3 regions of the Jeotgalibacillus marinus genome follow, and region 1 is predicted to be linked to each of the others. Evidence: predicted binding sites of a transcription regulator. Region 1 holds the regulator's gene; each other region holds the start of a gene.
The links. Region 1 encodes LexA, which represses DNA repair genes until DNA is damaged. Its sites were predicted from a motif close to CGAACATATGTTCG; they were not measured.
Positions count from the first base shown of each region.

Region 2: a site for LexA is predicted at 2,088-2,101, ahead of recA (recombinase RecA). Genes of this name have one in related genera too.
Region 3: a site for LexA is predicted at 2,323-2,336, ahead of AB1471_RS00575 (Y-family DNA polymerase). Genes of this name have one in related genera too.

Region 1 covers NZ_JBFMIA010000011.1:12,056-16,351, forward strand. The annotation lists gene AB1471_RS11865 (sensor histidine kinase) at 1-781, shown strand, start outside; gene lexA (transcriptional repressor LexA) at 1,235-1,855, opposite strand; gene AB1471_RS11875 (YneB family resolvase-like protein) at 2,314-2,964, shown strand; gene AB1471_RS11880 (DUF896 domain-containing protein) at 3,052-3,285, shown strand; gene tkt (transketolase) at 3,524-4,296, shown strand, end outside.
Region 2 covers NZ_JBFMIA010000003.1:57,993-62,288, forward strand. The annotation lists gene rny (ribonuclease Y) at 1-676, opposite strand, end outside; gene recA (recombinase RecA) at 949-1,986, opposite strand; gene AB1471_RS05410 (DinB family protein) at 2,291-2,755, opposite strand; gene AB1471_RS05420 (competence/damage-inducible protein A) at 3,015-4,268, opposite strand; gene pgsA (CDP-diacylglycerol--glycerol-3-phosphate 3-phosphatidyltransferase) at 4,284-4,296, opposite strand, start outside.
Region 3 covers NZ_JBFMIA010000001.1:103,050-107,345, forward strand. The annotation lists gene AB1471_RS00560 (iron-sulfur cluster biosynthesis family protein) at 2-325, opposite strand; gene AB1471_RS00565 (CDGSH iron-sulfur domain-containing protein) at 443-658, shown strand; gene AB1471_RS00570 (YolD-like family protein) at 702-1,031, opposite strand; gene AB1471_RS00575 (Y-family DNA polymerase) at 1,035-2,309, opposite strand; gene AB1471_RS00580 (YqzH family protein) at 2,556-2,747, shown strand; gene AB1471_RS00585 (carbohydrate ABC transporter permease) at 2,889-3,710, opposite strand; gene AB1471_RS00590 (carbohydrate ABC transporter permease) at 3,710-4,296, opposite strand, start outside.

The sequences.
Region 1 (4,296 bases):
AGAAATGGCGAAGGGGAATTTATCCTTTCGACTTAAACATAGAAGGAAAGATGAGATCGGGGAATTGATGGACAGCTTTAATCATATGGCAAGTGAAATTCAGAAAGTTGATAAAATGCGTGAAGACTTTGTCAGTAATGTTTCCCATGAAATTCAGAGTCCCATTACGTCGATTCGTGGTTTTACACGTGCAATTAGGGATGGAGTCATTCCCGTGGAACATCAAAAGGAGCACCTTGATATTATTTATCAGGAAACATTAAGACTTTCAAAGCTCAGTGACCATTTGCTTCGGCTTGCTTCGCTTGATTCAGAAAATCATCCTTTTCATCCGGTTGAGTATCGGTTAGATGAACAGCTGCGTAGAATAATTCTCGTGACTGAACCGTTATGGATTAAAAAAAATCTTGACATTGAACTTGATCTGCTAGCTTGCCGTGTTATGGTCGATCGTGATTTATTTGAACATGTTTGGCAAAATTTGATTACGAATGCTATTAAATACTCAGGTGATAACAATCGGATTGTTGTTCAAATGGAAAACACTGGTCTAGCTGTTCTCGTTCATATAATGGATACCGGAAGAGGAATTCCCAAAGAAGATTTGCCGTATGTATTTGACCGATTTTATATGGTCGATAAAGCAAGAAGCCGTTCAGGTGGAGGAAATGGGCTTGGGCTGTCAATTGTAAAAAAGATTATCGAACTCCATGGCTGCAAAATAGACGTCAAAAGTGAGGAATGGAAAGGGACTTGTTTTACGGTTTCCATTCCTCTATAGATAGAGACTATCAAAAAGAGTAATAATCATTATGACAAAAGGTTACGGTACGGAAGTTTTATGGGGAGAGGTTGGTTAAGAGTGATGCGTCTAATTCGACGGTTAACCATATATTTTCCTGCCAATATTGGACAAAACATTTAATTCAACTTATATACAATATACTATTTGATGAAAAATTTGTTGATAAAAATAAATATAACAATATTTATTCTATATTGTGAATTCTGATTGCAACCAAAACCTATTGTTTCATGCTATTTAGACGAGAAGTTAAATTTTATGCATTTTACACAAGCCGTAAGTTAGAAGGATTTTGGGGGACTTGAAATTAGAAAGAGCCCTCTTGGTTTGATGAGGGTGTCAATACATGAACGAATTGACCCCTATTTTGATATCTAGGAGGACCCCATGATTCTAAATTGAAGGCAAGGCTACCAGTTATACGTCCACTTAATGAACTTGACGGTAAACGCCAATGACTTTACCTAGAATGCTAACGCTTTTTAAGATGATAGGTGCCATCGTTGAGTTCTCAGGCTGTAATCGAACATGGGTATGTTCTTTAAAGAATCGTTTGACTGTTGCTTCATTTTCTTCAGTCATGGCTACAACGATATCTCCATTGTTCGCCGATTGCTGTTGCTTCACAATGACATAATCGCCATTAAGAATTCCAGCTTCAATCATAGAATCACCCATGATCTCTAGCATAAAGACTGTGTCATCAGAAGAAGCTAGGCGTTCTGGAAGTGGAAAATACTCCTCCACATTTTCGATCGCGGTAATCGGTGAACCTGCAGTTACCTTACCAACAATAGGGACGTTTACAACACTTTGTGTAGGAATGCTATCTTCATCCAAGTTTAGAATTTCAATCGCTCTTGGTTTCGTTGGGTCACGGCGAATCAAGCCTTTGCTTTCCAGACGGGCTAGGTGACCATGAACGGTTGAGCTTGAAGCTAGTCCAACTGCCATTCCGATTTCACGAACTGAAGGTGGATAACCCTTATCGCGAACTTCGCGTTTAATGAATTCAAGAATATCAAGTTGCCTATTAGATAATTTTTTCATGGGAGCACCTCTCTTTTTGACTATCGAATTCTTATGTAATTATAGCATGAATTTTTTAAAAATACAAACATAAGTTCGAATTTTTAGCTTGATACAAAACGGATGTTCGGTATATAATATTAGCAATAATTGCGAACGTATATTCGTCATAGTCGTTTCAATATAGCTACTTTATGAAAAGATTCCTATGTTATTCTATTTATTGTTGTACATTTGCTTTTTGACTTTATCTAACTTTTTTTACGGATGATCGTGAGAACAGTTATCTACAAATAGTAGTGTAAGAATGGCACTTTCGATGAATTTATAAATGGATAATCTCTGAGAACAAGTTATTATCTATTCTATCAGTATAAGGAGAAAAGCTTATGTTGCCGACCTCTACTAAAGTTCAATTTATCTAGGATGGGATTCAGCGGGCTTCCGAAAAATAATAGTAGTAGTTTAGAGGTGTTAGAATGAACGTCGTAATCTATTGTCGCGTGAGTACAGATAAAAAATCCCAAGAAACGTCACTCGAACGTCAAGAAGAAGAACTGAGGGCATTAGCCCATCGAAATCAATTTAAGATAGTTGATACAATACGGGAGCAAGGAAGTGGATTTGATTTAGATCGTGATGGGGTTTTCGCATTACTTGAAACAGTACGAAGAGAAGAAGTGAATGGAATACTTATTCAAGATGAAACGCGTATTGGAAGAGGGAATGCTAAAATTGCGCTGATTCACACTTTAATGAAGGAAGATATCCGAATTTTCTCTGTTAGCCACGATGGTGAACTGGAGCTATCAGAATCAGATTCAATGATTCTACAGATTGTTAGTATGGTAGAAGAACACCAACGGAAAATTCATAATTTGAAAATCAAGAGAGGAATGAAACGTGCGGTTGAACGTGGATTTCGTCCCGAGAAAAACTTAAAAGATCGTGGGAACAAAGAAGGACGTGACAAAATCGTCGTGCCAATCGATGAAATTCTCCGATTGCGCAGAAATGGGTTAACCTTTCATGAAATTGCCGCTACGTTACGTGGTTTAGGTCATGATGTTTCCAAAGCAACAGTACATAGACGTTTTCGCGAATACATGGACAGGCAAATCGATACATAAAAAGCACATTTCTTGTCAGAGCAACACATTTTTAGTACGATACAATGTATTATAAACGTTGTAGTAGTTCTAGAAAGGGTGTTTTATATGTTATCAAATAAAAAAATGTCACGTATAAATGAATTATCGGCTAAAGCTAAAAGAGAAGGGTTATCAAAGGAAGAAACCGTTGAACAGCAAACCCTTCGCCAAGAATACTTGTCTGCCTTTCGTGGTTCAATGAAGCAAACTATTGAAAATGTTCGCGTCTTAGATCCAGAAGGTAAGGATGTCACACCAACGAAGCTTAAAGAAGTTCAAAAACGTAATCGCATGCATTAAACCTTTCGTACTTATATCGTGACAAAAATGCCATTCAACTGGCTTTTTTGTCGTGTATGGAAAAAAATTTTAGTTAATTATTTTGTAAGCGTTATCGTGTAGAGATGAATGCGGTTTTTTCCCAAGTGTGATTTATCCCAACAATGTCTAAGAAAAGGAATTTTATCGAGTTGTTTGTACATCTCTGCTTTTTTGCGTACAATAGATACGTATAATGATGATAGAGAGGATGTTTTGTATGTTTACATCAACGGATGATTTAGCGATTAGTACAGTACGCACACTTTCAATTGATGCGATTGACAAAGCCAATTCAGGCCACCCAGGTCTTCCAATGGGGGCTGCGCCATTTGCTTATACACTATGGACTCGTTTTATGAATCATAATCCGAAAAATCCAGATTGGTTTAACCGGGACCGCTTTGTCTTATCAGCTGGTCATGGATCAATGCTATTGTATAGCTTACTACACCTTTCAGGGTATGACTTACCAATGGAAGAAATTAAAAACTTTCGTCAATGGGGATCAAAAACCCCTGGACACCCTGAGTACAAACATACGGTTGGAGTAGAAGCGACAACTGGTCCACTTGGGCAAGGTCTTGGTATGGCTGTAGGGATGGCAATGGCAGAGCGTCATTTGTCAGCGAAATTCAATCGCGGAGAGCATAATGTGGTTGATCACTATACATATACACTATGTGGAGATGGCGACTTGATGGAAGGTGTTTCTTCTGAAGCAGCATCTTTGGCTGGTCACTTGAAATTGGACAAGCTTGTTGTGCTTTATGATTCTAACGACATTTCACTCGATGGTGATCTAGATCGTTCATTTTCAGAAAGTGTTCAAAAGCGTTTTGAGTCTTACAATTGGCAGTACATTCGTGTAAACGATGGCAATGATATTGGCGAAGTAGCTGATGCAATCAAACAGGCAAAAGCGGATTCAACACGTCCAACGATGATTGAAATTAAAACGGTGATTGGATATGGATCGCCAAACCGAGCGGG
Region 2 (4,296 bases), on a different contig from region 1:
CAATGATACGACCTTTCATCTCATCATTCGGCAAATTCACGACAGAAACAGTTGTCTCCGCTACGTGATCAGCCGCACATCGTTGAATCGCAAGCGAAAGTACTTCACGTGCTTTCTTCTCGGATTCTTCTTTTGCACGATTTTCCTGTTCCTTCACCATGATCGCTATATCTTGAGCAAGTTCTTTTTCCACCTGATCAAGGATAATGCTCTTCGCTTCTTCACGGGTCAAGCTGGAAATACGTTCAAGTTCAAGGTCTTGCTGTCGAACCATCTCGTCCACTTTGCTTTCCATCATTTCAATATGTTGTTGTCGTTCATGCAAGGAATGATCCTTGCGCTCAAGCAATGATTCGCGTTTCTCCATCGAATCATCTTTGCGATCGAAGTTTTCTTCTCGCTGCATTAAACGATTTTCTTGCTTTTGTAATTCGTTTCTTCGCTCACGAATTTCCGCTTCAATCTCTGAACGAAGCTTATGATTCTCATCTTTAGCTTCTAGTAGCGCTTCTTTCTTAAGTGCTTCTGCCTCACGTTTACCATTTGTAATGATTTGTTCTACAGAGCCTTTCGCGCCACCGATTTTCGCATCCATCATGAATTTATGAATCAAATAACCAACAAACACACCGACGATAATGCCAAGCAAAATGGAGATGATATCAAATAGTCCCATCGTATTCACCTCCCCTTGCTATTCAAATGTTTCAGATCCTGCCTTTTGTCGGCTAGTATAAAAAAGTACTATACAAGGCCAGGCAATTTAACTAGTCAAACGAATAAAATTGTAAAATATACAATTTTAATTTTAAGTCTGTGAATTTTTCTTGTCAAGGGTATTACAGAATATTCGAAGCAACCTTTATTTTACTGGATTTATACAAAAAAGCAAAGAGGAATTAGACTCTTTGCTTTTTCTATCAATTTAATAGTGATAAAAATAGATTTTTACTGATCATTTAATTTTAATTCTGCACCGTCTTCTGGAGCATCATGATCAATGTCCATACCGTGGTACTCACGAATTTTCATCATGATTTCTTGACGAGTTTCAGGGTTTTCTTTTAAAAATTGCTTCGAGTTTTCACGACCTTGTCCTAATCGGTCGCCATTATAAGAATACCAAGATCCACTTTTTTGAATAATGTCCACATCAGCACCTAAGTCGATAATTTCTCCTTCTCTTGAAATGCCTTCTCCGTACATAATGTCGACTTCGGCAATACGAAAAGGTGGAGCAACTTTATTTTTGACGATTTTAATACGCGTTTTATTTCCGACCATTTCATTTCCTTGCTTCAATGTTTCTGCACGTCTCACATCTAGACGGATCGACGAATAGAACTTTAATGCACGTCCACCTGGTGTCGTTTCAGGGCTCCCGAACATGACACCTACTTTTTCACGAATCTGGTTGATGAAAATCGCGATGGTGTTCGATTTACTAATCGCACCTGATAGTTTTCGAAGTGCTTGAGACATTAATCGAGCTTGTAGACCAACGTGAGTATCTCCCATTTCTCCTTCAATTTCTGCTTTTGGAACTAGCGCTGCAACAGAATCGACAACAATAATTTCAACTGCACCGCTTCGAACAAGCGCTTCAGCAATTTCAAGTGCTTGCTCCCCTGTATCTGGTTGGGATAGTAGTAACTCATCGATATTAACTCCTAGTTTGCTAGCGTACACAGGATCGAGCGCGTGCTCCGCATCGATAAACGCTGCTTGACCGCCATTTGCTTGAACTTCTGCAATGGCGTGAAGCGAGACAGTTGTTTTACCCGAACTTTCTGGTCCATATATTTCAAGCACACGACCGCGTGGATATCCGCCTATTCCAAGCGCTGCATCCAATGCGATAGATCCACTGGATACAGTTGAAATATTTCTATCAGTCTTTTCCCCCAACTTCATAATAGACCCTTTACCAAATTGCTTTTCAATCTGTTTTAGCGCCATATCGAGGGCTGCTTGACGTTCACTCACAAAAATTCCTCCTTTTATCTAAGGTACCAATCTTTATCTGAGAGGTATCTCATAACCTAACTATACTATACTCTTTTTTAAATCATTTAACAAGCAAAAAGCGAACATTTATTCGGTTTTTTTACCGATCAAAAATAGAGTCATTTTCACCTTTTCTCTAAAGAAGTCATTCGGTTTTCAATTCGATTTCAGAACCGATTTTGTTCTTTTCACTTTATTTATTTTTTTAGGCTCTGTTAAACAATAATGTTGATAATCGTTTAAAATCAAAGAACCCCAGTTGGAAGTCCTTTTTCTCGTTTTTTTATTCAAACATTAAAATTTTAGGGTCTTTTCCATCACAGTGAACAAGCATAGCGTGTAATTGTCCCCTGTGATGATAAACGTGTGCTAAGATTTCTAACAACCATTCATATCTTGTGTATGTCAAACCCCAATGTGAACTAGTTTCTGTAAGAAGTTCTTCTTCAGATAAATTCATATAATTATTTTTAAGTGCTTCAAAATTGACAAGCAAACCATCTTTTATCGAATCTAAGGTTTTATAAGATACTCCAGAATAAAAGTCTTCCATTTCTTCTTGGGTTGCTTCTTTTGAAATACGCCAATCAGCTTCGCAAATCACTGCAATATGTTCTAACAACTCTCCGATAGAATGTTTATTAGATGTAGGTGTTTTTTTAAAATCTTCTTCCTTCATTTTGCCAATCATTTCAATAACTGTTTTTACGGCTACTTCAATTTGGTGTAATGCGCTTTTACAATTCATATGTACCCCCTTGTGACGCTCTATTGTTTTCATTCCAACTTTGACTGAATACTTACCAAAGCGAACAACATTATTCGAATGGAAGTGAGTGCAAGTCTACCCATCTTTAGTTTTTCAATTTCTTAAATAATTTCCTTCAACGCCCGATACCACTCACTCTCGTCCTTTTACCTTATTATAGAACAACTGTTCGTTTTATTCAAATATAAACAGTGCTATTTAACAGAACCTTTTTTAAAAAGAAACATCCTCTTCACATTTAAGAAGAGGATGTTTCTTTTTCTAATAATCGAATAAGCTGAAAAAATCCGTGCTTAACTGTACGAATACGATTGTAATTGCGTTCTCCTGTCAGTTTAAGCGAAATAGCAAATGGCTCTCGATCGCTAAAAGAAAGGCCAATCCAAACCGTACCAGGTGGCTGTCCCTCAAGCGGCTCTGGTCCTGCGACACCTGTAAAGCTAATGCCAATATCAGATTTAAGGCGCGTTCGAATACGTGAAGCAAGCTCAATCGCACAGGCTTCACTTACCGCACCATGGGTATCTAAGATGTCTTGTGGGACACCCACAAGATGATGTTTTACTTTATTCGTATAACACACAACGCCACCGAGTAAAGTAGAACCAGCACCAGGGACAGAAGCGATTTGAGAAGCGAATAAACCTGCAGTCAAGCTTTCCGCAACCGCAATCGTCTTTTGTTGTTCTTTTAAAAGTGAAACTGCTTTGAGAAGCAATGTTTCATCATTTTTCCCATACACATACTCACCAACAACGTCGTTAATAAGCTGTTCGGTGTGATCAAGCATTGAAATGGCTTCCTTTTTATTTTCGTGTTTTGCGGAAAGACGCAACATAACTTCACCATCTGAAGCCAAAGGAGCGATTGTAGGGTTATGTTGCGCGTCAATCAGTTCTTCAATACGTGACTCAAGCTCTGCTTCTCCAATGCCAAAAAAACGCAACACACGAGATCGAACAGGCTTACCGCCCCCAAATATTGTTAACAGCTTTGGCACGACATCGTTTTGGAACATCGGCTTCATTTCACGTGGAGGTCCCGGCAACAACACAAACACCGTTTGGTTATGTGTGACAAGCATTCCAGGTGCCATGCCGTGATGGTTGATAAATACATCACTGCCATTCAAAACAAGTGCTTGTTTTCGATTATTCTCAGTCATCACACGATTTGCACTAACAAAGAATTGTTCGATTGCCTGAAGGGATGGTCCATGTGACACTAATTCTAGCTGAAGATGCTGTGCGATCGTTTCTTTTGTTAGATCATCTTTTGTCGGGCCTAATCCACCTGTTAAAATCACAAGGTCTGCACGTGTTTCAGCTTCTTTTATTTCATCTAAAAGTCGCGAAGCGTTGTCACCTACGACGCGATGACGATATACATCCGTCCCCATCTCAGCAAGCTGCTGAGATAAAAATTGCGCATTTGTGTTAGCAATTTGACCCAGTAAGAGTTCAGAACCAACAGCAATAATTTCAGCATTCATAAAAGAACACCCCCCTTATTTTGAATGA
Region 3 (4,296 bases), on a different contig from region 1:
CTTATTTATTTTTAAATGACATCCGTCCGTTGATCGTTTGACTAGGGCTTTTCAACTGGAACATTCCTGATTGCTCAGAGTAATCAATTTTCAATTCTTTATCGTAAAAAACCATTTTTGATTTTTCTACTAAAACCTGCATGTTGTTCGTCTCGATGACTACATCTTCTTCCTCAATCACTTCATCAACATACCATAAAATCGGGACACCATTCATGACACAGCCTGTTCCTTCTGTATCATATTTTAGTTTCAAAAAACCACCCTTACCATTTATTTTTTCAAGAATTTTCTCTTTCGCTATTTCGGTTATCGTAATTTGCATTATGTCGTTCCTCCTTGTGGATCATAGTATAGCACGGACGTTTAGATTATTAGCGCATCTTGCTTTTTAAAGAAAGTTCCAGTAGGATCAAGGATAGTAAGAATGGGAGGAATTAAAATGGATAAGGTACAAATTAAGGTCATGGATAACGGCTCATTACGTGTAACAGGTAACGTTGAACTCGTTGATGTAGATGGCAATCGCTTCACTACAAAACCTACATTCTCATTATGCCGTTGCGGTCTCTCACAAAACATGCCATTTTGTGACGCTGCGCATAAAGGAAAGTTCGATTCTTGTGTTCGCGCAGAAAAAGCGTTGGCTGAAAAATAATATATGTACATACTCCCAGTCGATGTGGCTGGGAGTTTTTCAATTAAGTACGCTCAACAGACCGTACCGCAGATAGTTTGATGAAACGCGTCTTCCCGGTTTTCTCAAGCAGCTCGAGCGTTTGCGTAAATGGATCAATTTTCCTCACATATCCAGAGCACTTCACATACAAGTTTCCGTCATGATAGGTCATGTTGATCTTCACTTTTTCCTCTAAAGCAAGCACCAATACGTTGTTCCACTCTTCCATTTGCTGTTCATCCATATCCGCCTGCTGCTCGTATTGATCACTTTCTGCCCAGTTTCGTATCATTTTGACGTGCTCCGGCAACATCATGGACGTCCATTTAATCGTTCCTCGATCGCGTAGCATCCTCTAAACCTTCCTCTCTGTTGATTTGTGTCCACCAATGAGTGTGGCTCTTCTTCTTGATGTTCCTGCTTTCGTATAGGAGATGGCCCTTAGCAATGAGGCTGAACCATAGCGTTCGCGCACTGCATCCATCGTGTAACCGAGCTTATGTTGACGATCTCGGTTTGGATTAAATAAATCCATTTGCAAGGAGTGATCAGGCACAAGATTCGTCAACGAAATCGAAATTTTCCTGACCGGCTGTGGCTGCAGGTTTTCGCGAAGTAGCTCAAGACATAATCGGTAAAGCTCCATCGTGATCGCTGTTGGTTCGTGTAGCGAACGCGAGCGATGAAATGAATCGGCAGTTGCCAGATGACTATAGCCAACACCTAGATGCAAGGTACGCGCTGCTAAATGGTGTTGACGTGTTCTTCTTGCTACCTCTTCACACATTTCCAAAAGGACATGCTCAATTTCATGCAACTCTGTATAATCTCGAAGTAAAATTTGACTTCTCCCAAAACTAATTTGTCCATCCATAATCGGCGCACCAATTTCCGATAAATCAATGCCATGCGCATGGTGATAGAGCTGGTTGCCCATCACGCCAAATTCGCCCTCAAGACGTTCGAGACTGTGTTGCGCCAAATCCCCCACTGAAAAAATCCCCATGCGGTTCAAACGTTTTTCCATTCTTCTACCGATTCCCCACATCGTTGACAACGGCGAAATCGGCCAAAGCTTCGTTTTGACTTCGTCGTATTTCCACTCCGCAATCCCTTTACGCTTCGCTTCAATGTCCAAACACAGTTTAGACATCAGCATATTCGGTCCTATGCCAACGGCACACGATAAACCAAATTCCCGCGTCATATCATCGGTAATGTGACGTGCTACTTCCCACGCATCTCCCCATAATCCATTTGTGCCATCAATTTTCAAAAAACTTTCATCCACACTGTAAATATGAATGGATTCTTTCGGTACATAGCGATGGAACAGCTTTGTAATTTCAGTTGAAATACGTAAATATTGCTTCATATTCGGTTCACGAAGCTCAATCCGCTCATCACTTGGAAGCTCATGTAACCTCGAACCTGTTCGAATTCCAAATTCTTTTTTTAATCGCGGTGAGGCAGCTAGGATAACACTCCCCTTTTGTTTTTCATCTCCAACAATAGCGATTCGGCACGTCAGCGGATCCTGCCCCAACTCAACGGCGGTACAGCTAGCATAAAAACTTCGCATATCCACGCACAAAATTTGATGCTTGGGCATTGTTCCATAATCAATCATACACCTCACCACCAGAACGTTTGTTCTTATATTATCAGCGAATATGTGAAAAGACAAGTGGCATTTAATGGTGAAACCGAAGAAACGTACTGATGGAGAATAAATCGGCCCTGACGAGTAATAAATAAATTCCTACGGTGACTAAAACAAATCGCACCTCACCTACCCGTTCTTTAACATACCTAATTGAATTATTCGTTCATTAGACCCTATACTTATTTTAGAAACTAAAAAGCGAGGATGGCAATGGAAAAAAGATGGGTTAAAAAAGGGATCACAAGAGTGATGGCACAATACGGAAGAACTAGCAACGAACCGATTTCGCAACAAGATATGGATACATTAGTAGAGGAAATATTCGAACGGTACCACTCAGGAGAAGAAGGTACGCTCGATGACTGGCTTCATGATGTTGTGTATGGGTTTTTGACTGACTGAACTGGCTTGTCATCTGGTTCCCTGATTTAGGGGTGATAGGGTTGAGGGGTTTCCACTAACTTTCCAAATATCTATTATCCAGGTTAACGTACTAAACCTGGATAATAGCTTTCATTAAAGACTAATCAATCATTTTCTAACCTACCCCTTAACAGACCCCGCCAAAAGACCTCGTACAAAATACTTCCCTAAGAATATGTAAACAAGCAATGTCGGCAATGCTGCAATGAGCGCCCCCGCCATTTGTACATTCCATTGTACGATCTGACTTCCGGATAGATTCTGTAAGGCTACCATAATCGGTTGTTTGTCAGAGGTTGTGATCGTGACAGCAAATAAGAACTCATTCCATATGTTCGTAAACTGCCAAATCGCCACAACGACAAAACCAGTGATCGAAAGAGGAATAATAATATGTCTAAATATCCCAAAAAAGCCTGCCCCATCTATTTTGGCCGATTCGATCATTGAATCAGGAATATTCGCATAAAAGTTTCGAAACATCAATGTAGTAATTGGCAAGCCATATACGACGTGTACGAGAATTAAACCTGGTATTGTATTGTACAATTCAATCAAACGTAAAAACTGAATGACTGGAATTAAAATACTTTGATATGGAATAAACATCCCAAATAAAATGAACGTAAATATTATGTCAGAGCCTTTAAATCGCCATTTTGACAAAACATAACCATTCATCGCACCCAATAAAGCAGATAATAATGTGGCAGGGATAACCAAGTAAATGCTATTCATAAAATTCGGAGCTAAATTCGAAAAAGCTTCCGCATAAGAGCTAAAATCGATTGAAGTTGGCAAGGCCCACATAGTTGCAAGTGACACTTCATCTATTGGCTTTAAACTTGTAACTAGAATTACATAAACAGGCATTAAAAAGATTACTGCGAAAAAGATTAAAATAAAATATTTGAATGCTTTTCCAATACTAAACGACGCCATCAGTTATCACCCTTTCTACTACTCCATAAATATGGAACAATAAATACTGCCACTAAAAGTAACATGATAATTGCTATAGCAGCACCATTCGCATAGTAATTTCCTCTGAATGTCGTTTCGAACATATACACCCCAGGAACATCGGTTACAAAATTCGCACCTGATCCTGTCATTGCATAAATTAAATCAAATATCTTCAACGAAATATGGGCCATAATAATAATGACACTGACCGTAATTGGCATCAGCATCGGTAGAACGACTTTACGATAAACCTGAAATTCGCTCGCCCCGTCCATTCGTGCTGCTTCTCGTAATTCATCTGGAATCCCGCGTAACCCTGCTAAATACATCGCTAATGAGAAACCAGTCATTTGCCATACTGCAGCAATAACCACTGCAATAATCGCTACCGGCAAACCAAATTCAATACTTCCCCACTCAAATCCGGCTAGAATATTTGTATCAGTATACCATTTCGGTTGGATTCCAAAAACGCTTAAAAACTGATTAAATCCAGTAGACGGATTTAATAACCATTGCCATACTACTCCAGTAACAATAAAAGATAACGCCATTGGGAATA